DNA from 3 places in the Streptomyces sp. NPDC001536 genome. Region 2 is predicted to be linked to each of the others. Evidence: riboswitches for the same ligand, from Rfam matches in the RefSeq annotation. Region 2 holds a riboswitch; each other region holds the start of a gene.
What was found. Region 2 has a riboswitch for thiamine pyrophosphate ahead of thiC (phosphomethylpyrimidine synthase ThiC). Riboswitches for the same ligand answer to the same signal wherever they lie in the genome.

Region 1 (9,715 bases), on a different contig from region 2:
GGGCCGGCACCCTCGCCGAGGTCGGCGCCTGGGAGCTGCGCGACCCGAGACTCGTCGCCCTCCTGGAGAGCCACGCCCTCGCACACGGCCTGGACCCGAGGGTCGCCCCGGCGAGCGCGGCGGTGCTTCCGTACATGGAGCACGCCTTCGGCACCTGGTACGTCCGCGGCGGCATGCGGGAGTTGGCGCGCGCGGTGTACGAGCGGTGTGTGGCGCGCAGGGTGGAGTTCCACTTCGGCGCCGAGGTGACCGGGGTGCTGGAGAAGGACGGCCGGGCGGCGGGGCTCGAACTGGCCGACGGCGCGGTGGCGGAGGCGGATTTCGTCGTCGCAGGTGTCGCACCCGACGTGCTGAGCCGCTGTGTGCGGGGCACCGCCGTGCGGGAGGACGGTGACGTTCCTCCGCCGAGCGGGCTGCCGAGCCGTATGACGGTGCTGGTGGCGCTGCGCGGCGGGCGCCCCCGGGGAGCGGCGCATCGGACGGTGGTGCACGCGGAGGACCGGGAGCGCGAGCTGGACCTGCTGTTCGGCTCGTCCCGGGGGCTCGACGCACGCCCCACGCTCACCGTCCTGCGCCCCGACGACCCCGGTGTGGTGCCGGACCCGGACCATGAGGCGATCACTCTCACCGCCACGGTGCCCGCCCACGCCGACCGGGACCGGCCGGCGTCCGAGGTCTTCGACGATCACGCGGACAAGCTGATCACCGCGGCCGAGCGTGCCGTACCGGACATCCGCGAGCGCCTCCTGTGGCACGAGGTCCGCGTTCCGGCCGACATCGCGGAAGCGACCGGTGCGGAGGGCGGCGCGGTCCCCGCCCCTGCTCTCGCCGCGGCCGAAGGACGCCTGCTGCACCCGTCGAACACCACCGGGCTGCCTGGTCTGTTCACCGTCGGCGGCTGGTCCCACCCCGGCGGAGGCCTGCCGCACGCCGGCATGTCGGGTGCGCTGGTGGCCGGACTGATCGTGGAGGGGCCGGAGTTCCGGGGCTCTCAGTGACCGCTGGTCAGAAGCGGTACTGCTCGTCGTAGCCGTTCCCCTGCTGGCCGTTGCCCTGGTAGGGGTACTGCTGCTCCTGCGGGAGTTCGCCGCCGTACGTCTCGTCGGTGCGCTGCTGCGGGACCCACACACCGCCGGCCGGGGTCTCGCCGCCGTAGGTGGGGTTGCCGTACTGGTCCTGGCCGTAGGCCTGCTGGCCGTACTGCTGCTGACCGCCGTAGGAGGTGTCGTAGCCGCCGTACGTCTGGGTGCCGATGTACGGGTCGGAGTAGGCGGCGTACTGCTGCTGTCCGGCCATGTCGTAGCCGTACTGCTGCTGGTCGTAGCCCGTGTAGCCGTCGTAGCCGTAGGTCTGGTCGGCGCCCTGGGCGGCCGTCGCGTACTGGTCCTGGGTCTGGCCCTGGCCGGCGTACGTGCCGTCGTTGTATATGCCGTAGGAGCCGGTGTCGTCGGGCATCGGCTGCGGCTCGTAGACCGCGGTGGTCTCGGCGGCCGTGGGGCGGGCGGGCGTGAAGACGTCGTCGCGGTCGTAGTCGTCGTGGCCGTAACCGGCGGTGTTCGAGGCGTAGTTGCCCTCGTCGCCGTAGGCCGTGTCCGTCGCCTCGAGGTCGGAGACCTCCAGCGTCGGCTCCTCGCGGCCGCGTTCGCGGCGACCGCCGCGCTTGCCGCCGACCAGGCCGCCCAGGGCCTCCGGCGGATTGACCGCCCAGCCCTGTTCGAAGCCGCGGCGGAAGGAGAGGGTGACGTAGGTCTGGCCGACCGCGAAGGCGATGGCGCCCAGTCCGATGACGACCACCGAGGGCATGAGCACACCGAGTACGACGCCCAGGAAGCCGGCGAAGGCGAGCAGTCGCCAGCGCAGCCGTGCCTTGTACTGAAGCAGCACCTCGCCGAGCAACCACAGCGCGACGATTCCGAACGCGATGTAGAGGACCGTCCAGCCCATGTACGCCCCTCTCCCAGTGACCGCTACGCAGTGTGTCGTATATCCGTGCGGCCGGTCTAGGCCTGCGGTGGGTGGTGCAGGCCCAGGTTCTCGTAGATTTCCAGCGACGCCGTGGAGTTGTTGAGCGTGATGAAGTGCAGTCCTGGCACTCCCTCGGCCAGCAGCCGCGCGCAGAACTCCGTGGCGAATTCGATCCCAATGGAGCGTACAGCGGCCGGATCGTCTTTTGCTGTGAGGATCCGCTCTTTCAGGACGGAGGGGATGGCCGCGTTGCTGAGCTGCGGCAGGCGCTCCAGCATCCGCACACTGGTCACCGGCATGATCTCGGGGATGACGGGGGTCTCGCAGGCGGCTTTGACGACTCGGTCACGCAGCCGCAGATAGGACTCCGGTTGGAAGAACATCTGCGTGATGGCGTAGTCGGCGCCGGCCCGGCACTTGTCGACGAAGTGCGCGACGTCCGCGTCCCAGTCCCCGGACCGCGGGTGCATCTCCGGGAAGGCGGCGACGCCCACGCAGAAGTCGCCCGATTCCTTGATGAGCCGGACGAGTTCGGCGGCATAGGTCAGACCCTGCGGGTGGGCCACCCAGTCGCCCATGGGGTCGCCGGGCGGATCGCCGCGCACGGCCAGGATGTTGCGGATCCCGGCGTCGGCGTACTGGCCGATGATGTTGCGCAGTTCGGCGATGGAGTGGTTGACCGCGGTGAGGTGGGCGACGGGGGTGAGCGTGGTGTCCGCGACGATCTGCTGGGTCTCCTTGACGGTGCCCGCGCGGGTGGAACCGCCGGCACCGTACGTCACGGAGACGAAGTCCGGGGCGACCGCCTCGACCCTCCGGAGCGCGCTCCACAGGTTCCGCTCGCCCTTGGGGGTCTTCGGTGCCGAGAACTCGAACGAGTACGTCGTCTTGCCCGTGGCGAGCATGTCGCGCACGGTGCGTGCGCGGTCCGTCCTGGTGGATGCGGTTCCGAGGGCCATACCCGCAGGTTAGCCAGGGGGCGGGGGTCACCCAACCAGATCAGGGATATTTGCCCGATTTGTCGACTTGTTGTCCACCCCTCGGACACCCGAACCGGTCACACCGTGTGCCGAAGCCGCTTCGCGAACTCCGCCGCCGCCGCGCCCGGGTCGTCCGCGTCCGTGATGGCCCGTACGACGACGACCCGGCGGGCGCCCGCCTCCAGCACCTGGTCGAGGTTGCCGAGATCGATGCCGCCGATGGCGAACCAGGGGCGGTCGGTGGCGAGGGAAGCGGTGTACCGGACCAGGTCGAGGCCGGGTGCGTGGCGGCCGGGCTTGGTCGGAGTCGGCCAGCACGGGCCGGTGCAGAAGTAGTCCACACCCTCCTGGACGGCGGCCGCGGCGGCCTCCGCCTCGGAGTGCGTGGAGCGGCCGACGAGGATGTCGTCGCCGAGGATCGCGCGGGCGGCGGGGACCGGGAGGTCGCCCTGGCCGAGGTGAAGCACATCGGCGCCGGCCGCGTGCGCGACATCGGCCCGGTCGTTGACCGCGAGGAGCTTGCCGTGCCGGGCGCAGGCGTCGGCGAAGACCTTCAGGTGCTCCAGTTCCTCGGCCGCCTCCATGCCCTTGTCACGCAACTGCACGATGTCGACACCGCCGGCCAGCACGGCGTCCAGGAACTCCGGAAGATCCCCCTGCCGCTTGCGGGCGTCGGTGCAGAGGTAGACACGGGCATCGGCGAGGCGGGCGCGTGCGGTGTCGGGCATGTCGGTGTCCCCCGGTGTCGGTGGCGTAGGGCCGCGGGCGAGTGCGGTCACCCTCGGCGGCCGGTAGTGAATCACAGCAGGGCGGCGGGCCGAGGCTGCGCCCCCAGCGGCGATTGGCGGATCTGTCCCGCTCGCTGCCGGCAAACCCGCAGGTCACCGCAGCCAGGCGTGGGAAACATCCGCCAATCACCGCCGTGGCACCCCATCCCAGCCGGCCGCGACCCGGGCGGTGGGGCGCGGGTGCCGGGTGACCCGCCCCGGACGGTGCCGCCCCGGACGGTGGGCGCCGGGGCGGTTCAGCGTGCTCGGGTCAGACCGCCAACGCCTGCGCCCTGCGCTTCACCTCCGTGCCCCGGTTCTCGCTCAGCGCCTGGGCGGGGGTGCCGGGGAGGCTGTCGTCGGGGGTGAAGAGCCACTCCAGCATCTCCTCGTCGGAGAAGCCGTCGTCCCTCAGGAGCGTCAGGGTCCCGGTGAGGCCCTTGACGACCTTCTGCTCGACCCCGTCGATGAAGGCGGCGGGGACGTGCAGCGCGCGGTTCTCACCACGGCGTACAGCGATGAGCTGGCCCTCCTTGACCAGCTGGCGCACACGCGTCACCTCGACATCGAGGATTTCCGCGATGTCGGGGAGGGTGAGCCAGTCGGGGACGAGAGCATCGATCTTTGCGTCAATCTCGGTCACGACATCAAGCCTGCCATCCCGCACTGACAGTCGGAAGCCAGACCCCTGCGACCTGGGCTTTCGGACTACACTGTCGCCGCCTTCAACGGCCGCGCCGGGTCCCTCAGCAGCTCCGGGTCCAGCTCCGTCCCCGCCTCGATCAGCCGCCGCCCCTGCGCCAGGTCCCGGGGCCGGCCCACCGCCAGCAGGGCGACGAGGCGGTTCTCGCGCAGCCAGCAGACCGTCCAGGCCGGTCCGGACGGCTCGCCGCGCCACAGGACCGTGTCGGCGGACGTGTGATGGCCGACGTACTGGACGAAGCGGCCGAACTGCTCGGACCAGAAGTACGGCACGGGGTCGTAGACCGCGGGCGTCTCGCCGATGATGTTGGCCGCCACCGTGCGCGGGCCCTGGAGGGCGTTGTCCCAGTGGTGGACGAGCAGCCGCTCGCCATACCTTCCCGAGGGGAAGGACGCGCAATCGCCGACCGCGTAGACGTCCGGCGCGGAGGTGCGCAGCCGGTCGTCGGCCACCACCTCGCCGTGCGTGCCGAGCTCGATGCCCGAGCCGGTCAGCCAGAGCGTGGCGGGGCGGGCGCCGATGCCGACCACGACGGCGTCCGCGGGCAGCCGTGTGCCGTCGTCCAGGAGGACCTCGCCGGGCCGCACCCGCTCCACGCGCGCGTGGGTGCGCAGCGCGGCACCGGCGTCGGCGTACCAGGACGACATCGGCGCGGCCACCTCCGCGGGCAGTGCTCCCGCGAGCGGCCGTTCGGCGGCCTCCACGACGGTCACCGCGCAGCCCGCCTCGCGTGCGGCGGTGGCGAACTCGGCGCCGATCCAGCCCGCGCCGACCACCACGATGTCGTGCTGGCGGGCGAGCACGGGCCGCAGCCGCTCGGCGTCGTCGAGGGTGCGCAGCAGATGGACGCCGGGGACGCCCTCGGCGCCGGGCAGCCGGATCGGTTCGGCTCCGGTGGCGAGGACCAGGACGTCGTACGGCACGGGCCCGGACTCGGTGTCCAGTTCGTGCTCGGCGGGGCGGACGCCCAGCACCTCGCGGCCCAGTTCCAGGTCGATGCCGAGCGCCTCGAAGTCGACGTCGAAGGCGGAGCCCTCGGCCTTGCCGAGCAGGACGGCCTTCGACAGCGGCGGCCGGTCGTAGGGCTGATGCGGTTCCGCGCCGATGAGGGTCACGGTGCCGGTGAAACCCTGTTCGCGCAGGGCCACCGCGGTCTGTACGCCGGCCATGCCCGCGCCGACCACGACCACGCGCCGCTGAGACTGCTCCGTCTGCTCGCTCACCGGATCACCATAGACAACTGACAATTTGTCAGTCAGCGGTCATGCACCGTGACCTGCTCCACAACGCTCGTCCCGCTGCCCGACTGCGACTCCCACTCCCAGCTCTCCTCCAGCCGCACCCGCCCGTCCGGCAGTTCGACGACCGTGGACACGCAGTGCCCCGAGGAGGTCGTCCCGTCGTGCTTGAGCTGGACGTAGCGGAAGTCGAGCCGGTCGCCCTCCCGGGTACCCACCAGATGCCCGCGTACGACGTCGCCGCCCGTGTACTCGGCCCAGATCTCGCCGTCCTTCTCGTGGTACGTGAACCGGGTGCGGGTACCCACCTGACCTGGGGCCTGGTCGGCGACGGGGGCGAGGACGAGGCCGTCCAGCGAGCGGGGCATGGCAGCGGGCTCCCTTACACAAGCGCAAAACCAAGAGCTAGGGTGGCCAACGTAGAGCACTCGCGGGAGCCCGGACGCACCGGGCTGAGAGGGAGGCTGGCCGGCCTCCGACCGTACGAACCTGATCCGGGTCATGCCGGCGAAGGGAGGGGCTGGACGCCCATGTCCTCACGTACGTCAGACGTCCTCGTCGTCGGGGGCGGAATCATCGGCCTCGTCACGGCCTGGCGGGCCGCGCAGCGCGGTTTCGCCACGGCCGTCGTCGATCCCGAACCGGGCGGCGGGGCCGCCCAGGTGGCCGCCGGGATGCTGGCCGCCGTCACGGAACTGCACTACGGCGAGCAGACCCTGCTGGGCCTGAACCTGGCCTCGGCCCGCCGTTATCCGCAGTTCGCGGCCGAGCTCACCGAGCTGACCGGCCACGACCTCGGCTACCGCCGCTGCGGCACGCTCGCCGTCGCGCTGGACGCCGACGACCGCGCCCATCTGCGCGAACTGCACGCCCTGCAACGGGAGTCGGGCCTGGAGTCGGAGTGGCTGTCCGGGCGGGAGTGCCGGCGTCTGGAGCCGATGCTCGCACCGGGCGTGCGCGGCGGGCTGCGGGTCGACGGCGACCATCAGATCGACCCCCGGCGGCTGATCAAGGCGCTGTTGGCGGCGTGCGAGCACGCGGGCGTGGTCTTCCACCGCCTCTGGGCCGAGCGTCTGGACCTCGTGGGGGACCGGGCCGCCGGCATCACGGCCACCGACGGCACCCGGCTGGGCGCGGCCCAGGTGGTGCTCGCCGGGGGCAGCCTCAGCGGACGGCTCGCCGGTGTCCCCGACGACGTCCTGCCGCCGGTTCGGCCCGTGAAGGGGCAGGTGCTGCGGCTGACCGTGCCGCAGCGGTACGCGCCCTTCCTGAACCGGACCGTGCGGGCCGTGGTCCGTGGCAGCCAGGTCTATCTGGTGCCGCGCGAGAACGGCGAGCTGGTGATCGGGGCGACCAGCGAGGAGCAGGGCTGGGACACCACGGTGACCGCGGGCGGGGTGTACGAGCTGCTGCGCGACGCCCATGAACTGGTGCCGGGCATCACGGAACTGCCGCTGACGGAGACCCGCGCGGGGCTGCGTCCCGGTTCCCCCGACAACGCTCCGCTGCTCGGACCGACCGAGCTGCCGGGGCTGCTCCTGGCGACCGGTCACTACCGCAACGGTGTGCTGCTCACGCCGGTCACCGGCGACGCGATGGCCCATGTGCTGACCACGGGTGAACTCCCGGACGAGGTCCGCCCCTTCACCCCCCGGCGTTTCACCTTCACGGAGCTGCCCGCATGAACATCTCCGTCAACGGAGAGCCGCGGGAGATCGCTCCCGGCACGGCTCTCGACACCGTCGTGCGGGCCCTCGCCCCGGCCCCTGCCGGAGTGGCCGCGGCCCTCAACGAAACCGTCGTCCCGCGCGGACAGTGGCCGTCGACGTCCCTGTGCGAGGGCGACCGCGTCGAGGTCCTCACCGCCGTCCAAGGAGGCTGACCCATGGCCGACGATCCCTTCGTCCTCGGCGGCAGGACCTTCTCGTCCCGTCTGATCATGGGCACCGGCGGCGCGCCCAGCCCGGATGTGCTGGAGCGGGCGCTGAACGCCTCCGGCACCGAGCTGACCACAGTCGCGATGCGGCGGGTGGATCCGACGGTGCACGGCTCGGTCCTCTCCGTGCTGACCGGGCTCGGCATCGAGGTGCTGCCCAACACCGCGGGCTGTTTCACCGCGGGCGAGGCCGTGCTGACGGCCCGCCTCGCGCGCGAGGCCCTCGGCACCGACCTGGTCAAGCTGGAGGTCATCGCCGACGAACGCACCCTGCTGCCGGACCCCATCGAGCTCCTGGACGCCGCGGAGACGCTGGTCGACGACGGTTTCACGGTGCTGCCGTACACCAATGACGACCCCGTCCTCGCGCGGAAGCTGGAGGACGTGGGCTGCGCGGCGATCATGCCTCTGGGCTCGCCCATCGGCTCCGGGCTCGGGATCCGCAACCCGCACAACTTCCAGCTGATCGTCGAGCACGCGCGCGTGCCGGTGATCCTGGACGCGGGGGCCGGTACGGCGTCGGACGCGGCGCTGGCGATGGAGTTGGGGTGCGCGGGTGTGATGCTCGCCTCGGCGGTGACCCGGGCCCGGGAGCCGGAGCTGATGGCGCACGCGATGCGGCACGCGGTGGAGGCGGGCCGGCTGGCGTACCGGGCGGGGCGCATCCCCAAGCGGCACTTCGCCGAAGCCTCGTCCCCCACGGAGGGGTTGGCGCGGCTGGATCCCGAACGCCCCGCGTTCTGAACGTACGTTCGAGGCAGGCCGAAAGTCGTTGCGACGTCCGTCACAGGACGGCTTCAGTCCCGCCCCGATCTCGCCCGAACCGGCGGCCCTGTCAGTCGCGGCTCGTACACTCACCTGCGTGGATACGACCCTTCAGGACCCTCTGGTCGGGCAGGTGCTCGACGGCCGCTATCGCGTGGACGCGCGGATCGCGGTCGGCGGGATGGCCACGGTCTACCGGGCCGTGGACACCCGCCTCGACCGCGTGCTCGCGCTGAAGGTGATGCACCCGGGCCTCGCCGCCGACGCCACCTTCGTGGACCGGTTCATCCGCGAGGCCAAGTCCGTCGCCCGGCTCGCCCACCCCAATGTGGTGCAGGTCTTCGACCAGGGCACCGACGGGTCGTACGTCTATCTCGCCATGGAGTACGTGGCGGGCTGCACCCTGCGTGACGTGCTGCGCGACCGTGGCGCGCTCCAGCCGCGGGCCGCGCTCGACATCCTGGAGCCGGTCCTCGCCGCGCTCGGCGCCGCGCACCGCGCGGGGTTCGTGCACCGGGACATGAAGCCCGAGAACGTGCTGATCGGCGACGACGGCCGGGTCAAGGTGGCCGACTTCGGGCTCGTCCGGTCCGTCGACACCGTCACCAACACCACGGGCACCGTGCTCGGCACGGTCTCCTATCTGGCGCCGGAGCAGATCGAGAGCGGCACCGCCGATCCCCGCGTCGACGTGTACGCGTGCGGTGTCGTGCTCTACGAGATGCTGACCGGCGAGAAGCCGCACGACGGGGACTCCCCCGCGGTGGTGCTCTACAAGCACCTCCACGAGGACGTCCCGCCGCCCTCGGGCATCGTGCCGGGGCTGGCGTACGAGCTGGACGAGCTGGTCGCGTCGGCGACCGCCCGCACCCCGGACATCCGCCCGTACGACGCGGTGGCCCTGCTCGCACAGGCCCGCGCGGCGCGCGGCGCGCTCAGCGAGGACCAGCTGGACCTGGTCCCGCCGCAGGCCCTGTCCGTCGCGCACAGCGGCGCCGAGGACCGTACGAGCGTGATCCCGCGCTCACTGACGGTGCCGAGGCCGCTGCCGGTCGACGGGGACGAGCCGCGGACAGCGGTCAACCGCACGAGCCGTTTCGAGAGCCCGCCGCCTCCACCGCCCCGGCGCCGTTCGGGACCCCCGCGCGGCCCCCTCGCGATCGTGGTCGCCCTGCTGCTGATCCTCGGTGTCGGCGCCGGCGTCTGGTACATCAACTCCGGGCAGTTCACCAAGGTCCCGGCGCTGATCGACAAGACCGAGGCGCAGGCCCGGGACCGGTTGGGCGAGGCCGGACTGGAAGTCGGCAAGGTGAAGCAGGAGTACAGCGACACCGTCAAGCGCGGCCGGGTCATCGGCTCGG
Region 2 (9,715 bases):
CCGGGGCGATGGCCATCTCGCTGCCCGTCCACCAGGCCGACCGACTGGTTGACGCCAGTCGTCAGTTGCAGAGCGAGGTCGGGCGTCTTCTCGGGTCGCTCGCGATCTCTATCAGTATCTGAAAACTCACTCCTTGTGATCTCCCGTGTACGTTCAGCAAACTTCCACCACAGTCAAAGGGATCATTCCCGGCCAGTCGACGGCAGATGACGGGGTAGACGATGGGTGAGTCCGTACAGGCAGAGGTCATGATGAGCTTTCTCGTGTCCGAGGAGCTCTCCTTCCGCATCCCGGTGGAACTGCGCTACGAGACCTGCGATCCCTACGCCGTGCGGCTCACCTTCCATCTGCCCGGTGACGCGCCGGTGACCTGGGCGTTCGGGCGTGAGCTGCTGATCGACGGCGTGGGGCGGCCGTGCGGGGACGGGGACGTGCGTATCGCGCCGGCCGAGGCGGACACGCTCGGTGAGGTCCTGATCCGTCTTCAGGTCGGCGTCGACCAGGCGCTGTTCCGCTCCTCGGCGGCGCCGCTCATCGCCTTCCTCGACCGCACCGACAAGTTGGTGCCGCTGGGCCAGGAGGGGGCGCTCGGCGACTTCGACGCCCATCTCGAGGAGGCCCTGGACCGGATTCTGGCGGAGGAACAGAGCGCGGGCTGAAGCGTTACGGCCATGTGGGGGGCGTAACGCTTCAGCGCGGGCGTGGGGCCCGCGCAGGAACGCTTCTCCTCCAGGGGGCCTGGGGTAGGCCACAGGGGCTGTACGGCGCCGTACAGCCCCTGTGACAGCAGATGCAGGAGTCAGCGCTTGCGTCGCCGCCCGCGCCCGCCCCGTGCCGCGGCCGGCTGTGTGCCCGCGGACATCGACTGGGCGCCCGTCGGAGCCGGCCCTCCGCCCACCGGTGCCGCCCCGGACGGGAGCGTCGGCCGGTCGGCCGACACCACCAGAGCCGCGAGGGCGGTCGTCACCGGCACGGACGCGACCAGGCCGATCGAGCCCACCAGCGTGCGCACGATCTCCTCGGCGACGAGCTCGCTGTTGGCGACCGTCCCCACGCTGCTCTGCGCGATGGAGAAGAGCAGCAGCAGCGGCAGGGCGGCGCCCGCATACGCGAGGACGAGCGTGTTGACGACGGACGCGATGTGGTCGCGGCCGATGCGGATGCCCGCGCGGTACAGATCGCGCCAGCCCATCGACGGGTTGGCCTCGTGCAGTTCCCACACCGCCGATGTCTGGGTGACCGTCACATCGTCGAGGACACCGAGCGAACCGATGATGATGCCGGCGAGCAGCAGACCGCTCATGTCGATCGACGGGTACAGACCGTGGATCAGGCCGGTGTTGTCGTCCGTGTTGCCGGTGAGCGCGGCCCAGTCGATGAACAGCGAGCCGAGCACGCCGATCAACAGCAGCGAGATCAGTGTGCCGAGCACCGCGACGGATGTTCTCGCCGACAGCCCGTGGCACAGATACAGGGCGATCAGCATGATGGCGCTCGACCCGATCACGGCCACGACCAACGGGTTCGAACCTTGCAGGATCGCGGGCAGGATGAAGAAGTTCAGGATCAGGAAGCTGATGGCCAGCGCGACCAGCGCCATGACGCCCCGCAACCGCCCGACGACCACGACGGCGACAGCGAAGATGCCGGCGAGCAACGCCATGGGGAGCCTGCGGTTCACGTCGGTGACCGAGTACTGCAGGTCCTTGGGGGCGGAGGGCTCGTAGGCGACCACGACCTTCTCGCCCTGGTGCAACTGCCGTGACTGGTCCGGCTGCACGATCTCGGTGAACGTACGGCCCTTGTCGTCCCCGGTGTCGACGCGGATCGTCGCCTTCTTGCATTCGCCGTCGGCCTGCTGCTGAGCGGAGGAACCCTCGGCGGTGGAGGTGTCGCCGGTCGGGGTCTCGCCGGAGGCGTTCACCGACTTGCAGCTGACGTTCACGACCTCGGTGACCGTGGCCTGCTGGGTCTGCCGGTCGAAGCCGACGCCGGTGCGCTCATGACCCGGCGCGCCCCCGGGCCACAGCACGGCGAGCCCGACGATCACGGCGACGCCGAAGGGGATGAGGATCGCGGCGATGACCTTGCGCAGGTGCTGGGAGACGGGAGCCGCCGGGCCGTGACTGTGGCTGTGCGAGTGACCGTGTCCGCCGCCACCGCGACCGCCGCCGCCACTACCACCGCCCGTGCCTCCGCCGCCGGAACCGGTGCCATGCCCGTGCCCGCCACCGGCGCCGTGGTCGTGACCGCCGTCGGAACCGGGGCCCTGCTCGAACCGGCCCCCGGATTGGGGCTCCTGCTCGAACCGGCCCCCGGATTGGGGCCCCTGCTCGAACCGGCCCCCCGATCCGGGCTCCTGCTCGAACCGGCCACCCGAACCAGGCCCCTGTCCGAACCCCCGACCCGATCCGGGCTCCTGCCCGAACCCGCCCCCGGTGCCGTTTCCCTGCTCGTGCCAGTCGCCGGAGCCGGGGCCCGGGCGAGGGCCCGGGCCGTACCCCGCCCCCTGCCCGCGTGCGGGTCCGGGCCCGTTGCCGGGCCCGTTTCCGGAGCCGGGCCTACGAGGAGGCTCGGGCGGTGGGAACGGGGGCTGATGTGTCGTGGTCACCGACCGATCATCGCAAGAACGACAGGGGCCCTCTGTTCACCGCGCCCGAATTGACGCTAGCGTGGGGGGCACCTTTGTACACGCGGGAGCTCGGAGCACCGGGCTGAGAGGGCGCTGACCTCCGTCCCAGCGATGTTTCACGTGGAACATCGTCACCAGCGAGTGACGTTCCACACGAAACGTCGGCAGACGGAAGCCGCTGCGTCGACCGCCGAACCTGTTACCGGGTAATGCCGGCGTAGGGAGTAGGTCTCATGACCATCAAGGACGCGCGCACGCCTGCCTTCAGCCAGGACGAACAGCCCATTCAGGGCGAACAGTCCGCGGAGGTCGGGAAGTCCATCGGCTGGCACAAGGCGTATGTCGAGGGCTCTCGCCCCGATCTGCGCGTGCCGGTCCGTCAGGTGCATCTCACCAACGGGCAGTCGGTCACGCTGTACGACACATCGGGTCCGTACACCGACCCCCTGGTCGATACCGATGTCCGCCGGGGGCTGGCTCCGCTCCGGGAGAACTGGATCATCGCCCGCGGGGACACCGAGGAATACGCGGGCCGCCCCGTCCGTCCTGAGGACGACGGCATCAAGCACACCTCGCCGCGGGGCGGCAACCTCCGCAACCTCGACGCGGTCTTCCCGGGGCGGCCCCGGCTGCCGCGCCGCAGCCGAAACGGGCAGGCGGTCACACAGCTCGCGTACGCACGCCGCGGTGAGATCACGCCGGAGATGGAGTACGTGGCCCTGCGGGAGAACGTGTCCCCCGAGGTCGTCCGGGAGGAGATCGCGGCCGGCCGCGCGGTCCTCCCGGCCAACGTCAACCATCCGGAGATCGAGCCGATGATCATCGGCAAGCGGTTCCTGGTGAAGGTCAACGCCAACATCGGCAACTCCGCGGTGACGTCCTCCATCGAGGAGGAGGTCGAGAAGATGACCTGGGCGACCCGCTGGGGCGCCGACACGGTCATGGACCTGTCCACGGGCCGCAACATCCACACCACCCGCGAGTGGGTCCTGCGCAACTCCCCCGTCCCCATCGGCACGGTGCCGCTCTACCAGGCGCTGGAGAAGGTCGACGGCAAGGCCGAGGAGCTGACCTGGGAGATCTACAAGGACACGGTCATCGAGCAGGCCGAGCAGGGCGTGGACTACATGACGGTCCACGCGGGCGTCCGCCTGCCGTACGTGCCGCTGACGGCCAACCGCAAGACGGGCATCGTCTCCCGCGGCGGCTCGATCATGGCGGCGTGGTGCCTGGCGCACCACAAGGAGTCGTTCCTCTACGAGAACTTCGAGGAACTCTGCGAGATCCTCGCCGCGTACGACGTGACGTACTCCCTCGGAGACGGCCTCCGGCCGGGTTCGATCGCGGACGCCAACGACGAGGCGCAGTTCGCCGAGTTGAGGACGCTCGGGGAACTCAACACGATCGCCAAGCGTTTCCACGTACAGACCATGATCGAGGGTCCGGGCCATGTCCCGATGCACAAGATCAAGGAGAACATCGACCTCCAGCAGGAGATCTGCGAGGAGGCCCCGTTCTACACGCTCGGCCCGCTGACCACGGATGTCGCGCCGGCGTACGACCACATCACCTCGGGCATCGGTGCCGCGATGATCGCGTGGTGGGGCACGGCGATGCTCTGCTACGTCACGCCCAAGGAGCACTTGGGCCTGCCCAATCGTGACGACGTGAAGACCGGCGTCATCACCTACAAGATCGCGGCCCATGCGGCGGACCTCGCCAAGGGACACCCTGGCGCACAGGAGTGGGACGACGCGCTGTCGGACGCCCGCTTCGAGTTCCGCTGGGAGGACCAGTTCAACCTGGCCCTCGACCCCGACACGGCCCGCGAGTTCCACGACGAGACGCTCCCGGCCGAGCCGGCCAAGACGGCCCACTTCTGCTCCATGTGCGGGCCGAAGTTCTGCTCGATGAAGATCTCCCAGGACATCCGCCGCCGGCACGGCGGGAACCAGGAGGAGATCGAGGAGGGCATGGCACTCAAGTCGAAGGAGTTCGCGGCGAGCGGCAACAGGGTGTACCTGCCGATTGCGGACTGATCGGTCTGCCTGGGTGGGGCCCGGTGTCCTGGTGGGCCCCACTCGTCAAGGTACGAGGACGATCTTGCCGTTGGTGCGCTTCTCCTCGATCGTGCGGTGGGCCGCGGCGGCTTGGGCCAGGGGGTAGGTGTGCTGGACCGTTACCTGGAGGCGGCCTGTCTCGATGCGTTCGGTGATCTGGGCCAGCGTCTTTCCCGAAGGCTCGGCCGTGACCCAGACGTAGCGCAGGCCGCGGGCGGTGGCCTGTTGTTCGTCCGTTCCCGGGTCGATCGAGGCGCCGATGAGGAGGCCGTCCGGGCGGAGTACGTCGAGGGAGCGTGGGCCGTAGGGGCCGCCGACCAGGTCCAGGACCACGTCCACGGGAGTCACGGCGGTTCGGAAGTCGGTGGTGGTGTAGTCGATCAGTTCGTCGGCGCCCAGAGCGCGCAGGAAGCCGTGATTGGCCGACCGCGCGGTACCGATGACGTACGCGCCCAACTCCTTGGCCAGTTGGACCGCGACGTGCCCGACGCCCCCCGCCGCCGCATGGATCAGGACCCGGTCGCCGGGCTCGACCCGCGCCAGCACGGCCAGCGCCTGCCAGGCGGTGAACGCGACCAGGGGCACGGCCGCCGCGTGCACGAGGTCGAGGTTCTTGGGCGCGAGGGCCAGCGCGTCGGCCGGTACGGCGGTGAACTCGGCGTACGCCCCGCGACGGGTGACCGCCAGCATGCCGTACACCCGGTCGCCCGGCACGAACCGCGTCACACCCTCACCGACCCGCTCGACGACACCGGCCACATCGTTGCCCGGCGTCCAGGGCAGTGTGACCAGCTCCGGCACCCGGCCGGACCGGAGCACCGCGTCGCCCGGATTGACTCCGGCACCGGCGACCCGCAGCAGCACCTCCCCGGGACCGGGCTCCGGCACATCGGTCTCGGCGTAGGTGAGCACCTCCGGACCGCCGAACGCGGACTGGACGATGGCATGCATACGGGGGGCGGGCATCAGGACTCCTCGGCAGCGGGACGCGGGGCGTCGTTCCCTGTGGGCGGCGCTCTGTGCGCTCCATGCTCGGCCCGAGCGATACCCCTGCGGAAGAAGGCACTTGTCTGATACCGAGGTTCTTCGTGGATACCGGCTTTGACCTGAGAGAACACGGCGGCGTCGAGATTTTCCTGCGCGACTGCCCGACCCGTGCCGTCCTGGACGTGATCGCCAGCAAGTGGACCATGCTGGTGCTGGTGGCGCTCGAGGACGGCCACCCCATGCGCTTCGCCGAGCTGCGGCGACGGCTGGACGGCGTGACGCAGAAGGTGCTGACACAGACTCTGCGCGCGCTGGAACGCGAGGGGTTGCTGACCCGCACCGTGTATCCGACGGTGCCGCCGTGCGTGGACTACCAGTTGACCAAGCTGGGCCTGGAGGTGGGCGGCCTGGTGCAGAGCATCACCGACTGGTCGCGGGCGAACATCGCCGCCATCAGGGCGGCACGGGAGGAGTTCGACGAACGCGCCGAACGCCGGCCGTCCGGCTCCTCAACCTAGAACCGGCCCGCAACCCAGAACCGGCCCGCAACCTGGGGAACCGGTTCCGCCAGCCATGACGCCGTGCCCGCCGGACAACCGGCTTGCGCGCCCCCGAAGGCGGGTCTCCCCGCGGCGAGGGGCGCAAGCCGGGGTTACTCCGGCTGGTGCTCCGGGCCGCCGAAGTCCGGGCTGGTGTAGTCCGGGCTCGTGAAGCTGGGCCGGGCACCGGCGGAGCCGTCGTCCGGGCTGCTGAAGCCCGGACGGCCGTAACCGAGGTTCGGCATACGGCTGGTCGGCGCGGGCGGTGCCGTGCGGTGCAGGGCGGCCGCCGTGCCGGGATCGGCCAGCGCGTCCCGCAGGAACGGCAGGACGCCCCGCTCCAGCAGGGCCTCACGCCAGGCTTCCCTGGCCCGGGCCACCTCCCCGCTCAGCTCGCCGTACGGCCCGGTGTCCAGCGAGGGCCGGTTGCGCAGGGCGGTGAGCAGCAGTCCGACCGCGGCGACCAGGATCGCCAGCGCGGTCACCGCGCCGAACACCCAACCGGTGGTCAGCATGGTCTGGGCGAACGCCGGCTGCGGGTCGAGCATCTTCAGGATGTACCCGACCAGCAGGAAGATCGCCGCGGCGGTTCCGGCGAGGACGGGAGCCAGGACCGCGACGACGGCGACGGCGCCCGCGCCGGCGGTCTCGGCGACCTCTCCCATGGTGGCGGCGAGCCCCGCCGCGCCCGAGCCCGACTCCGCGGAGCCGGTTTCACGGACGGACGTCGGGGTGGACGGCGCCGGATGGCGCAGTTCCTCGCGGACCTTCACATAGTGCTGGTACTCGGTCGCCGCGGCCGCCGTGATGATCGCGGTGGCGTTGAGCGCCATGGTGCGCAGCTGTTCGGGATTGAGCCGCTGTCCCACAGCGGCCAGTTCCGGGCGGTGTGGGGCGGAGCGCAGCGCCTCATCGAGGATCCGCTCGTACTCCTGGCGGTCCTCGCTCAGCAGGTGCTGCGGAACGCTGTTCATGTGCATCCCCCGATGCTCCGTAGGGCTTGGGGCTCGCATGACTGTGAGCCGTCGGGCAGAAACGGAGGGGAGCCTGCTACGGATAAGCCGATGGTAGAGCGGTGACGGCACACGGTGACAGGGGGTTTCCAGAAATTGGGCCCTGGCCTGCGCCGTCTCTGCTCAGTCCGGCATGGGGGGTCGTCTGCCCCGTGAACGTTCAGATATCCAGGGGAAGTTGCTGGACCAGCAGCTTTCCGGCCATGGTCACACCGCCGTCCATCGCGATGGCCAGCCCTTCGGCGTAGACGTGCGGCCCTTCGACCAGCGGACCCGAGGAGTCCTCGCCGTCCTCCGAGCCGACCTCGCCCAGCAGGTAGGGGATGGGGCTGTGACCGTGAACGATCCGGGTGCCGCCGTACGTGTCGAGCAGGGAGCGCACATGGTCGGCGCCGCCTTCGTCACGGAAGGAGAAGCGCTTGGTGAACTTGCGGAACAGATCCCAGACCTCGTCCGCGTCGTTGCGCGTGATCGTCTCGCGGACGGTGTCGTTGACCGCCTCGATCGAGTCGCCGTAGTCGAGGTAGGCGGTGGTGTCCGAGTGGACGAGCAGGTGCCCGTCGACCTCCTCCATGGCGTCGAGGCGGGCCATCCACTGGAGGTGGTGGTCCTGGAGACGGTCCATGTCGGTCTTCTGCCCGCCGTTGAGCAGCCAGGCCGCCTGGAAGGTGGCGGTGCCCGCACCGGAGTTGACGGGGGTGTCGCCGAACCGCTTGGCGCCGAGCAGCAGCAGCTCGTGGTTGCCCATGAGCGCCTTGCAGTAGCCGCCGGCCGCGGCGGCCTCGGCGGACAGCCGCATCACGAGGTCGATGACGCCGATGCCGTCCGGGCCGCGGTCGGTGAAGTCGCCGAGGAACCACAGCCGGGCGGTGCCCGCGCACCAGCTGCCCGCGGCGTCGACGAGGCCCTTCTCCTGAAGGGCCGCCACCAACTCGTCCAGATAGCCGTGGACGTCACCGACGACGAACAGCGCGCCCGGCCCGACGACGGCCTGCGGGACCGCCGCGGGGTCGACGGCCACCTGAAGCGTGTCACCCCGGTTGATGACCGGCAGGTCGCGCTCGGTGGGTGTGTACTCCTCCGGGTAGTCCGCCTCGTGCGCCGGTACGACGTCGCCGGGGTGCGCGCTGTGGCCGTACGGACCGGTCTCGTGGACGTACGCGGGCACCCGGAAGTCGCGCAACGTCGCCGTCCGCTCCGCCTCGGGTCCCTGACCGGCCCCCTGAGTCATCAGACCCCTCCACCATCACGCCGCATCTGCACCGCTTCGGACTGCCTGGTCGCAGCGGCCCGCGGTGTCGTGGGCCCATCATAGGAATGCGGATCGCGCCATGTGATGACCCAGGGGTGGTGAATCGGAGCAAGACTCCTGTTCACCGCGGCTTTCGCCCCGATTGGGCAGGGCCTGTGCCATCTGCTGACGGCCCTCGTCCTACTCCTCCTCGGGCGACCGGGGCGGACTGACGGTCGTCCGGGGCGGACGGCGCTCGGACGAGGTACGCACGATCAGCTCCGTCGGTATAACCTGCTCGACCGGTTGGTCCGATTCGACCCCCTCGATGGCGTCGATGAGGAGCTGGACCACGGCCGTGCCGATACGGCGCGGCTTCAGCGAGAGCGTGGTGATCGGCGGTTCGGTGCTGGCGTACACGGTGGACTCGCTGCAGCAGACCAGAAGCAGGTCGTCCGGTACCCGCAGCCCGTAGCGGCGGGCGGCGGCGAGCAGGTCGGTGCCGTTCGGGTCGAACAGCCCGTAGACCGCGTCGGGCCGGTCCGGGCGGGCCAGCAGCCGGTCGGCGGCGACGGCGCCCGCGCACGGATCGTGCGCCGGGTAGGCCTCGTACACCGGATCCTGGCCGACCCGCTCGCACCAGCGCAGATACGCCGTGGTCGACAGATGGGTGTACGTGTCCGTCGACGTCCCCGTCAGCAGGCCGATGCGGCGGGCGCCGGCGTCGGCCAGGTGGTCGAGGATGCCGAGTACGGCGGCCTCGTGGTCGTTGTCGACCCATGCGGTGACCGGCAGCGAGCCGGCCGGGCGGCCGTCGGAGACGACCGGCAGACCCTGCCGCACCAGTTCGCTGACCACCGGGTCCTGGTCGGACGGATCGATGACGACCGTCCCGTCCAGGGCGACGTTCGACCACACGTCGTGGCGCGAGGTCGCGGGGAGGATGACGAGCGCGTAGCCGCGGGCGAGCGCGGCCGAGGTGGCGGCCCGGGCCATCTCGGCGAAGTACGCGAACTCCGTGAAGGTGAAAGGTTCATCCCCGTACGTCGTCACGGTGAGGCCGATGAGGCCCGACTTTCCGGTACGGAGGGTTCGGGCGGCGGCCGACGGGCGATAACCCAACCGGTCGGCGACCTCGCGGACATGGCGGCGGGTGGCGTCCGGGAGCCGCCCCTTGCCGTTGAGGGCGTCGGAGACGGTCGTGATGGAGACTCCGGCGGCGGCGGCAACGTCTCTGATGCCCGCACGGCCCG
Region 3 (9,715 bases), on a different contig from region 2:
GCTGGAGAAGACCCTCGGTGGTATCCGCGAGATGTCCAAGGTGCCCAGCGCCGTCTGGATCGTGGACACCAAGAAGGAGCACATCGCGGTCGGTGAGGCCCGGAAGCTCAACATTCCGGTCGTCGCCATCCTCGACACCAACTGCGACCCCGACGAGGTCGACTACAAGATCCCGGGCAACGACGACGCGATCCGCTCCGTCACCCTGCTCACCCGCGTGATCGCCGACGCCGTCGCCGAGGGCCTCATCGCCCGCTCCGGCGTCGCCACCGGCGACAAGGGTGACAAGGGTGCGGGCGAGCCGCTCGCCGCGTGGGAGCGCGACCTGCTCGAGGGCGAGAAGAAGGCCGAGGAGGCCCCGGCCGCCGCTGAGGCCGAGGCCGCCGCTGAGGCGCCCGCCGCCGAGGCCCCCGCTGCTGAGGCCGAGGCTCCGGCCGATGCCGCTGTCGAGGCTCCGGCCGCCGAGGCCGAGCAGGCCTGACCCCTCACCCCTTCGGGTCTCTTGACGGCGGGGGCCGACCAGCCCCCGCCGTTTGGCCCGTAGATCTTCAGACTTCGAGAGAGATTCCAGGAATCATGGCGAACTACACCGCCGCCGACGTCAAGAAGCTCCGCGAGCTCACCGGCGCCGGCATGATGGACTGCAAGAAGGCCCTGGACGAGGCCGAGGGCGATGTCGACAAGGCCGTAGAGGCCCTGCGCATCAAGGGCCAGAAGGGCGTCGCCAAGCGCGAGGGCCGCTCCGCCGAGAACGGCGCCGTGGTCTCCCTCATCGCCGACGACAACACCGCCGGTGTCCTGGTCGAGCTGAAGTGCGAGACGGACTTCGTCGCCAAGGGCGAGAAGTTCCAGGCCGTCGCCACCGCGATCGCCGAGCACGTCGCCGCCACCTCCCCGGCGGACATCGAGGCTCTGCTCGCCTCCGAGATCGAGGCCGGCAAGACCGTCCAGGCGTTCGTGGACGAGGCCAACGCCAACCTCGGCGAGAAGATCGTCCTGGACCGCTTCGCGCAGTTCGCCGACGGTTTCGTCTTCTCCTACATGCACCGCACCATGCCCGACCTGCCCCCGCAGATCGGTGTCCTGGTCGAGCTGGACAAGGCCGACGCCGACCTCGCCAAGGGTGTCGCCCAGCACATCGCCGCCTTCGCGCCGAAGTACCTCTCCAAGGAGGACGTGCCGGCCGAGGTCGTCGAGTCCGAGCGCCGCGTCGCCGAGGAGACCACCCGCGCCGAGGGCAAGCCCGAGGCCGCCCTGCCGAAGATCGTCGAGGGTCGCCTCAACGGCTTCTTCAAGGACGCCACGCTGCTCGGTCAGCCCTACGCGCTCGACAACAAGAAGTCCGTCCAGAAGGTTCTGGACGAGGCCGGTGTCACCCTGAAGCGCTTCACGCGTATCAAGGTCGGCATCTGAGTCCGTACCGCGTGCGACGTCCGACCCCGATAGGGTCTAAGACAGTCGTCCGGTACGCCGCCACGCACGCGCGTGGTGGACGACAGCAGATCTGACGAGGAGGCCATTGCCGCGCATGGGATGCGAACCAGTTCCCATCGGCAATGGCCTTCTTCGTATGTGCACCATGAGGAGAATCCGATGACCACCAAGGCCCAGAAGAGCGACGACGGCAAAGTGAGCGGCCGGTTTCTGCTGAAGCTGTCCGGAGAAGCTTTCTCCGGTGGCGGGGGCTTGGGCGTGGACCCGGACGTGGTGCACAAGATCGCCCGCGAGATCGCGGCCGTCGTGCGCGACGGCGCGGAGATCGCGGTCGTCATCGGCGGCGGCAACTTCTTCCGCGGCGCCGAACTCCAGCAGCGCGGCATGGACCGCGCCCGCTCCGACTACATGGGCATGCTCGGCACCGTGATGAACTGCCTCGCCCTCCAGGACTTCCTGGAGAAGGAAGGCATCGACAGCCGCGTGCAGACCGCCATCACCATGGGCCAGGTCGCCGAGCCGTACATCCCGCTGCGCGCCGTGCGCCACCTGGAGAAGGGCCGTGTGGTCATCTTCGGCGCCGGTATGGGCATGCCGTACTTCTCCACCGACACCACCGCCGCCCAGCGCGCCCTGGAGATCGACGCCGAGGCGCTGCTCATGGGCAAGAACGGCGTGGACGGGGTCTACGACTCCGACCCGAAGGCCAACCCCGAGGCCGTCAAGTTCGACTCGCTCAGCTACGGCGAGGTCATCACCCGCGACCTCAAGGTCGCCGACATGACCGCGATCACGCTGTGCCGCGACAACAAGCTCCCGATCCTCGTCTTCGAGCTCCTGGCGGAGGGCAATATCGCCCGCGCCGTCAAGGGTGAGAAGATCGGCACGCTCGTGGGTGACCAGGGCAGCCGGGACTGACGATCCGGCAACCAACCCGTCCGGGGGACGGACGGGACGGACCCTGACCGGGGGATGGACAATGTCCTGCCGGTCGGGAACCGTGCAGGAAGAAGACGCGACGCAGCCGGCCGCCGCCCCTCACCAAGGAACCGCAGCCGGGCCTCACTCAAGACACGCAGGAGCAAGTGGTGATCGAAGAGACCCTCCTCGAGGCCGAGGAGAAGATGGAGAAGGCCGTCGTGGTCGCCAAGGAGGACTTCGCCGCGATTCGCACCGGTCGTGCGCACCCGGCGATGTTCAACAAGATCGTGGCCGACTACTACGGCGCGCCGACGCCGATCAACCAGCTGGCTTCGTTCTCCGTGCCGGAGCCGCGCATGGCCGTGGTGACCCCGTTCGACAAGAGCGCGCTGCGCAACATCGAGCAGGCGATCCGCGACTCCGACCTGGGCGTCAACCCGAGCAATGACGGCAACATCATCCGTGTGGTGTTCCCCGAGCTCACCGAGGAGCGCCGCCGCGACTACATCAAGGTCGCCAAGGGCAAGGCGGAGGACTCCCGGGTGTCCATCCGCTCGGTCCGCCGCAAGGCCAAGGACGCGATCGACAAGCTCGTCAAGGACGGCGAGGTCGGCGAGGACGAGGGCCGCCGTGCGGAGAAGGAGCTCGACGACGCTACGCACAAGTACGTCGCCCAGGTGGACGAGCTCCTGAAGCACAAGGAAGCGGAGCTTCTCGAGGTCTGATGAACGACTCTTCCTGGGGAGCGCCGCCACAAGCCGGGTACTGGGGGCCGTCCGACCAGGGGCCTGTCCAGGGGGCTGCCCCGGCGGGTCCCGCGTACGATGCGCCTGAGGCGCAGCACACTCGCCCCATGCCCATCGTGCCTGACGGACCCGCCGTGCCCCGATACGGCGACGACCAGGATGACGACCGGGGGGCCGCTCGGCTGAGCGGCCCCTTGTTCCGCGACGAAACCACGTCGGCGCAGCCCCATGCGGCGGCGCCGCAGAATCCGGAGCCCATGCCCGACGTCCCGCAGCCGGCTCCCGCGCCGCAGAAGAAGAGCGCGGGGCGGGATCTGGGTGCGGCCATAGGGGTCGGTGTCGGACTCGGTGCGGTGATCGTCGCGTCCTTGTTCGTCGTCAAGGCCGTCTTCGTCGGCGTCATCGCGGTCGCCGTCGTCGTCGGACTGTGGGAGCTGACGTCCCGGCTCGATGAGCGCAAGGGCATCAAGGCGCCCCTCGTGCCGCTGGCGGTCGGCGGTGCGGCCATGGTCGTCGCCGGGTACGTCCGGGGCGCCGAGGGTGCCTGGGTGGCGATGGCGCTCACCGCGCTCGCCGTCCTGGTCTGGCGGATGACCGAGCCGCCCGAGGGCTATCTGAAGGACGTCACCGCGGGCGTCTTCGCGGCGTTCTACGTGCCGTTCCTGGCGACGTTCGTCGCGATGATGCTCACCGCGGACGACGGTGCGTTCCGTGTCATGACGTTCCTGGTCCTGACGGTCGTCAGCGACACCGGGGCGTACGCCGTCGGCTGGCGCTTCGGCCGGCACAAGCTCGCGCCGCGCATCAGCCCCGGCAAGACCCGCGAGGGGCTGCTCGGCGCGGTGTCGTTCGCGATGGCCGCGGGTGCGCTGTGCATGCACTTCCTGATCGACGACGGCACCTGGTGGCAGGGCCTGCTGCTGGGCCTCGCGGTGGCGGCCAGCGCGACGCTGGGCGACCTCGGCGAGTCGATGATCAAGCGGGACCTCGGCATCAAGGACATGGGCACGCTGCTGCCGGGCCACGGCGGCATCATGGACCGGCTGGATTCCCTGCTGCCGACGGCGCCGGTGGTGTGGCTGCTGCTGGTGCTGTTCGTCGGTTCCGGCTGATCGTTTCGGTATCCGGGAGAAGCCCCCGCTTCGGTGGGGGCTTCTTCCGTTCCGGCGGTCCTGTTCTCCCGACCGCTCCGGTGGGACGATTCCCCTGTAAGCCCTCGAAGGGGATCGCCCTGGAAGGAGGGCGTCATGTCCGCCATCCGTGAAGTGATCGACGTCGACCGCAGTCCCGAAGACGTCTACGCGTATATCACCGACCCCTCCCACCTGCCGGAGTGGCAGCTGAGCGCCGTCAAGGCCGAGCAGCTCGACGAGGGGCCCCTCCACGCCGGCTCCCGGGTCCGGGTCATCCGGCGCATCGGGAACCGTGAGATGCCGGTGACCGTCGAGTTCGACCGGCTCGACCCGCCGTACAGCTGGGATCTGCACGGCATCGAAGGCCCTGTCAGGCCACGTACCCACGGGGAGATCGAGGCGCTCGACGAAGGGCGCCGCTCCCGCGTGACGATAGAGATCGACTTCGAGGGGCACGGCCTCGGCAAGGCCCTGGTACCCCTCGTCGTCCGCCCGCAGGTCCGCAAGGAGCTCCCGCGGGACGAGCAGTTGCTCAAGGAGTGCCTGGAGCGGCCCATCACATAGGGGCGCCCGCCATTCAGGACGTGCAGACGTCCTTGAGCTCATTCGCGGCGGCGTCGATCCGGCTGCTGTCCGGGTCGGTGTCGCCGTCGAGGATGGACCTGTTGTAGTCCTCGATGGCCTTGTTCAGGTCGTCGACGGCCTTGTCGACCTCGCTGTCGTCCGCGTCGTCGTTGATCTTGTCGAGGTTCTTCTCGATGGTGTCGATGGAGTCGTCGGTCTTCGACGGGTCCTTCGCCGCGTCCCAGCCGGCCTCGTGGATCGCCTTGAGACTGTCGGCGATCGTGTCGGCGTTGGTGAGGCAGTCGAGCGCATCGTCGGTGTCCTCGCAGCCGGTGAGGAGCCCGGCGGTCAGTGCGACGGCGGCGACAGTGGTGGCGACGGCGGCGATACGGCGTCCGCGTCGGCGGTTGACGGCCATGGAACGGTCCCCTCGTGGAAGGCACAGCGCGCTGCTGCGAACTGTGTGCCGTCCACGATTCCGCCGTAGGGTCCCCTGCTACGAGGCAGCTGCCTCCCGTATGGGTGGTGGAGCGGGCTACACCGTGAGGGGCGGGGCGTATGTGGGTTCCGGACAGCCTGGGTCAGCTGCGGGAGTGGCTGGAGAGGAGCGGGATCCCTCATGAGTCGTGGGGGACCGACGGGACCAAGTCCGTGCGGCACCTGTGGGACGAGATCGAGGCGGGGGAGACGACCCTGGACTCCGAGCCGCCCTTGCGTCGCGTCACCGTCGTCACCCTGCGCGTCCGGCAGGGCGGCAAGGAGCTCGTGGAGATCGCGCAGCTGATGGCCGACGGCTCATGGCGTCCCAGGAACGAGGCCCCCGCCGAGAAGAGGAAGCCCGGCGAGGAAGTCTCCGACACGGCACGGCGGTGCGTGGCCGAGGAACTCGGAGTCGAAGGTCCCGGAGTCGTCGTGGGCTCCGTTTCCGAACGGCGGCTGCGCAGGGACTCGTCACCCTCGTATCCCGGTCTGGCGTCCGAGTACGTCTTCCACGACGTCGACGTCGAGGTGCCGGGCCTTTCCTCGTGGAACTTCTGGACCAGGGAGGTCGGCGACGGCGTGGTTTCCGCCCATCTCTGGGCCTGGCGGTAGCCGACTGGGGCACTCCGGTTGATCTGCGACACTGGTATGACCATGCCCAAGCCCGGAGAACTCACTTTCGTCGCCCCCCGCGGAGCCAAGAAGCCGCCGCGGCACCTTGCCGATCTCACTCCTGCCGAGCGCAAGGATGTCGTGGCCGAGATCGGTGAGAAGCCGTTTCGTGCCAAGCAGCTCTCGCAGCACTACTTCGCGCGGTACGCGCACGATCCGGAGCAGTGGACCGACATCCCGGCCGCGGCCCGGCCCAAGCTCCAGGAGGCGCTGCTTCCTGAGCTGATGACCGTCGTACGGCATCTGTCGACCGACCAGGGGACCACGCGCAAGACGCTGTGGCGGCTGTTCGACGGGACGCTCGTGGAGTCGGTGCTGATGCGGTACCCGGACCGGGTGACCATGTGCATCAGCTCGCAGGCCGGGTGCGGGATGAACTGTCCCTTCTGCGCCACCGGGCAGGCGGGCCTCGACCGCAATCTGTCCACCGCCGAGATCGTCCACCAGATCGTGGACGGGATGCGGGCGCTCAGGGACGGGGACGTGCCCGGTGGGCCCGCGCGGCTCTCCAACATCGTCTTCATGGGCATGGGTGAGCCGCTCGCCAACTACAAGCGGGTCGTGCAGTCCATCCGCGCCCTCACCGACCCCGCCCCCGACGGGCTCGGCATCTCGCAGCGCGGCATCACCGTCTCCACCGTCGGGCTCGTGCCGGCCATCCACCGGTTCGCCGACGAGGGCTTCAAGTGCCGGCTCGCGATCTCGCTGCACGCGCCGGACGACGAACTGCGCGACACCCTCGTACCCGTGAACACCCGGTGGAAGGTGCGCGAGGTGCTCGAGGCCGGGTTCGACTACGTCGAGAAGTCGGGCCGTCGGCTGTCCATCGAGTACGCCCTCATCCGGGACATCAACGACCAGGCCTGGCGTGGTGACCGGCTCGGGCGGCTGCTCAAGGGCAAGCCCGTGCATGTCAATCTCATTCCGCTGAACCCGACTCCCGGGTCCAAGTGGACCGCCTCCCGGCCCGAGGACGAGAAGGCCTTCGTCGAGGCCATCGCCGCGCACGGGGTGCCCGTCACCGTTCGGGACACCCGTGGGCAGGAGATCGACGGGGCCTGCGGTCAGCTGGCGGCGGGCGAGCGGTAACCTGAGCCCGTACGTACATCTTCATATTCCGACAGGGGAGCGCCACAGCGCTGAGAGTGCGGCAATCGGGCCGCAGACCCTCCGAACCTGGCCCAGGTCATTCTGGGTAGGGAGATCGGTCATTACTCAAGCTGTTGCGCCCTGCCCGGAGCCTCTCAGAGGTTCCGGGCAGGGCCGCGTCTCTTCCTGGTCAACCCAGGAGGAATCCAGTGAGCATCACCAAGAAGGCCACGGTCTTCGCCGTCGGGTTCGGTCTCCTCGCGCTGTCCGCGTGCGGGTCGTCCGACAGCGGTGAGTCGTCCGGCGACTCCACGACCGTCACCCTCGTCAGCCACAACTCGTGGGCTGTCTCCAAGAGCGTGCTCGCCGCGTTCGAGAAGGAGTCCGGGTACAAGGTCAAGGTCCTTGAGGACGGCGACGCCGGGCAGGCCGTCAACAAGGCGATCCTGACCAAGGACAACCCGCAGGGCGACGTCTTCTTCGGCGTCGACAACACCCTGCTGTCGAGGGCGCTCGACAACGGGCTGTTCCAGTCGTACGAGGCGAAGGGCGCCGATGAGATCAAGGCCGGGTTCCGGGTCGACGGGGACAAGGTCACGCCGATCGACACCGGCGACATCTGCGTCAACTACGACAAGGCCTACTTCAGCGAGCACAAGCTGGCCCCGCCGACGTCGTACGACGATCTGATCAAGCCCGCCTACAAGAACCTCCTCGTCACCGAGAACGCCTCCACCTCCTCGCCGGGCCTCGGCTTCCTCCTCGGCACCGCCGCCAAGTACGGCGACGACGGCTGGCAGGACTACTGGACCAAGCTCAAGGCCAACGGCGTGAAGGTCGTCGACGGCTGGGAGCAGGCCTACAACGAGGAGTTCTCGGGGTCCGCCGGCGGCAAGAAGGCCAAGGCCGACCGGCCGCTCGTCGTCTCCTACGCCTCCTCGCCGCCCGCCGAGGTCATCTACGCCGACCCGAAGCCGACGAGCGCGCCGACCGGGGTCGCCGAGGGGACCTGCTTCCGGCAGGTCGAGTACGCGGGCCTGCTGAGCAACGCCGAGAACAGCAAGGGCGGCAAGGCGCTCCTCGACTTCCTGCTCACCAAGGAGTTCCAGGACGACATGCCGCTGAACATGTTCGTCTACCCGGTGCGGGAGGGCGCCCAGGTTCCGGCCGAGTTCACGAAGTACGGGCCGCAGGCGAAGGATCCCGAGACCATGGACCCCGCCAAGATCGCCGACAACCGTGACCAGTGGGTCAAGTCGTGGACCTCGCTCGTACTGAAGTAGCCCCGCGCGGGAGCCTCAAGGGAAACGCGGCGCGGCTCGGCCTCATGGCCCTGCCCGTCGCGTTCTTCGGGGTCTTCTTCGCCTGGCCCGTCGCCGCGATCGTGGCGCGCGGGCTCAAGGCCGACGGCACCTGGCAGGTCGGCCGGATCACGGACGTGCTCGCCCAGTCCGACATCCGGCACGTCCTGTGGTTCACCACCTGGCAGGCCCTCGCCTCCACCGCGCTCACCCTGCTGATCGCGCTGCCCGGCGCCTATGTCTTCGCCCGTTTCGACTTTCCCGGCAAGCAGATCCTGCGGGCGGTCGTGACGGTCCCGTTCGTCTTGCCGACGGTCGTCGTGGGTACGGCGTTCCTGGCGCTCGTGGGGCGCGGGGGGCTGCTCGACGAGCTGTGGGGCGTACGGCTGGACACGACCGTGTGGGCGATCCTGCTCGCGCACGTCTTCTTCAACTACGCCGTCGTCGTACGCACGGTCGGCGGGCTCTGGTCGCAGCTCGACCCGCGGCAGGAGGAGGCCGCGCGGATGCTGGGCGCCTCGCGCCTCGCGGCCTGGCGGAAGGTGACCCTGCCCGCGCTCGGCCCCGCCGTGGCCGCCGCCGCCCTCATGGTGTTCCTGTTCACCTTCACCTCCTTCGGCGTGGTGCAGATCCTCGGCGGACCGACCTTCTCCACCCTCGAAGTGGAGATCTACCGCCAGACCTCGGAGATCTTCGACCTCGCCACGGCCGCGGTCCTCACGATCGTCCAGTTCGTGGCCGTGGGCGCGATCCTCGCCCTGCACGCCTGGACCGTACGGCGACGGGAGAGCGAGCTGCGGCTGGTGGACGCGTCCATGACGGCCCGGCGGCCGCGCGGGCCGGGGCAGTGGGCGCTGCTGGGCGGGGTGCTGCTCACCGTCGTCGTCCTCCTGCTGCTGCCGCTCGCCGTGCTGGTGCGGCGTTCGCTCGACGCTCCCGACTTCGGGTACTACCGGGCGCTGACGAAGTCCGACGGCGGAGTGTTCCTGGTGCCCCCGATCGAGGCGATCGGCAACTCCCTGTCCTATGCCGTCGCCGCCACCGCCATCGCGGTGCTGATCGGCGGTCTCGCCGCGGCCGCGCTGACCCGGCGGGACGCGGGGCGGTTCGTACGGGGCTTCGACGCGCTGCTGATGCTGCCGCTGGGGGTGTCCGCGGTGACCGTCGGGTTCGGGTTCCTGATCGCCCTCGACGAGCCGCCGCTGGATCTGCGGGCATCGTGGATCCTGGTGCCGCTCGCGCAGGCGCTGGTCGGGGTGCCCTTCGTCGTACGGACCATGCTGCCCGTGCTGCGAGCCGTCGATCACCGTCTGCGGGAGGCCGCGGCCGTGCTCGGGGCGTCGCCCTGGCGGGTGTGGCGGGAGGTCGATCTGCC

Region 1: it holds a riboswitch for thiamine pyrophosphate, as region 2 does, so the genes downstream of both, thiO (glycine oxidase ThiO) here and thiC (phosphomethylpyrimidine synthase ThiC) in region 2, are expected to answer to the same signal.
Region 3: it holds a riboswitch for thiamine pyrophosphate, as region 2 does, so the genes downstream of both, ACFY0U_RS32970 (thiamine ABC transporter substrate binding subunit) here and thiC (phosphomethylpyrimidine synthase ThiC) in region 2, are expected to answer to the same signal.

The regions. Positions count from the first base shown of each region.
Region 1 covers NZ_JBIAVQ010000005.1:455,032-464,746, forward strand. Annotated here, with positions in the region: gene ACFY0U_RS17565 (phytoene desaturase family protein) at 1-998, shown strand, start outside; gene ACFY0U_RS17570 (hypothetical protein) at 1,006-1,944, opposite strand; gene metF (methylenetetrahydrofolate reductase [NAD(P)H]) at 2,001-2,924, opposite strand; gene thiE (thiamine phosphate synthase) at 3,023-3,673, opposite strand; gene ACFY0U_RS17585 (Rv2175c family DNA-binding protein) at 3,984-4,355, opposite strand; gene ACFY0U_RS17590 (NAD(P)/FAD-dependent oxidoreductase) at 4,421-5,638, opposite strand; gene ACFY0U_RS17595 (hypothetical protein) at 5,671-6,021, opposite strand; TPP riboswitch at 6,074-6,186, shown strand; gene thiO (glycine oxidase ThiO) at 6,184-7,338, shown strand; gene thiS (sulfur carrier protein ThiS) at 7,335-7,535, shown strand; gene ACFY0U_RS17610 (thiazole synthase) at 7,539-8,333, shown strand; gene pknB (Stk1 family PASTA domain-containing Ser/Thr kinase) at 8,452-9,715, shown strand, end outside.
Region 2 covers NZ_JBIAVQ010000003.1:629,113-638,827, forward strand. Annotated here, with positions in the region: gene ACFY0U_RS11830 (IclR family transcriptional regulator) at 1-122, shown strand, start outside; gene ACFY0U_RS11835 (SsgA family sporulation/cell division regulator) at 222-659, shown strand; gene ACFY0U_RS11840 (YibE/F family protein) at 800-2,611, opposite strand; TPP riboswitch at 2,684-2,873, shown strand; gene thiC (phosphomethylpyrimidine synthase ThiC) at 2,866-4,671, shown strand; gene ACFY0U_RS11850 (NADP-dependent oxidoreductase) at 4,717-5,658, opposite strand; gene ACFY0U_RS11855 (winged helix-turn-helix transcriptional regulator) at 5,781-6,197, shown strand; gene ACFY0U_RS11860 (hypothetical protein) at 6,332-7,198, opposite strand; gene ACFY0U_RS11865 (metallophosphoesterase) at 7,392-8,462, opposite strand; gene ACFY0U_RS11870 (LacI family DNA-binding transcriptional regulator) at 8,664-9,715, opposite strand, start outside.
Region 3 covers NZ_JBIAVQ010000014.1:109,062-118,776, reverse strand. Annotated here, with positions in the region: gene rpsB (30S ribosomal protein S2) at 1-481, shown strand, start outside; gene tsf (translation elongation factor Ts) at 577-1,413, shown strand; gene pyrH (UMP kinase) at 1,594-2,352, shown strand; gene frr (ribosome recycling factor) at 2,523-3,080, shown strand; gene ACFY0U_RS32995 (phosphatidate cytidylyltransferase) at 3,080-4,213, shown strand; gene ACFY0U_RS32990 (SRPBCC family protein) at 4,349-4,798, shown strand; gene ACFY0U_RS32985 (hypothetical protein) at 4,812-5,216, opposite strand; gene ACFY0U_RS32980 (NUDIX domain-containing protein) at 5,357-5,890, shown strand; gene rlmN (23S rRNA (adenine(2503)-C(2))-methyltransferase RlmN) at 5,933-7,039, shown strand; TPP riboswitch at 7,063-7,170, shown strand; gene ACFY0U_RS32970 (thiamine ABC transporter substrate binding subunit) at 7,249-8,322, shown strand; gene ACFY0U_RS32965 (ABC transporter permease) at 8,367-9,715, shown strand, end outside.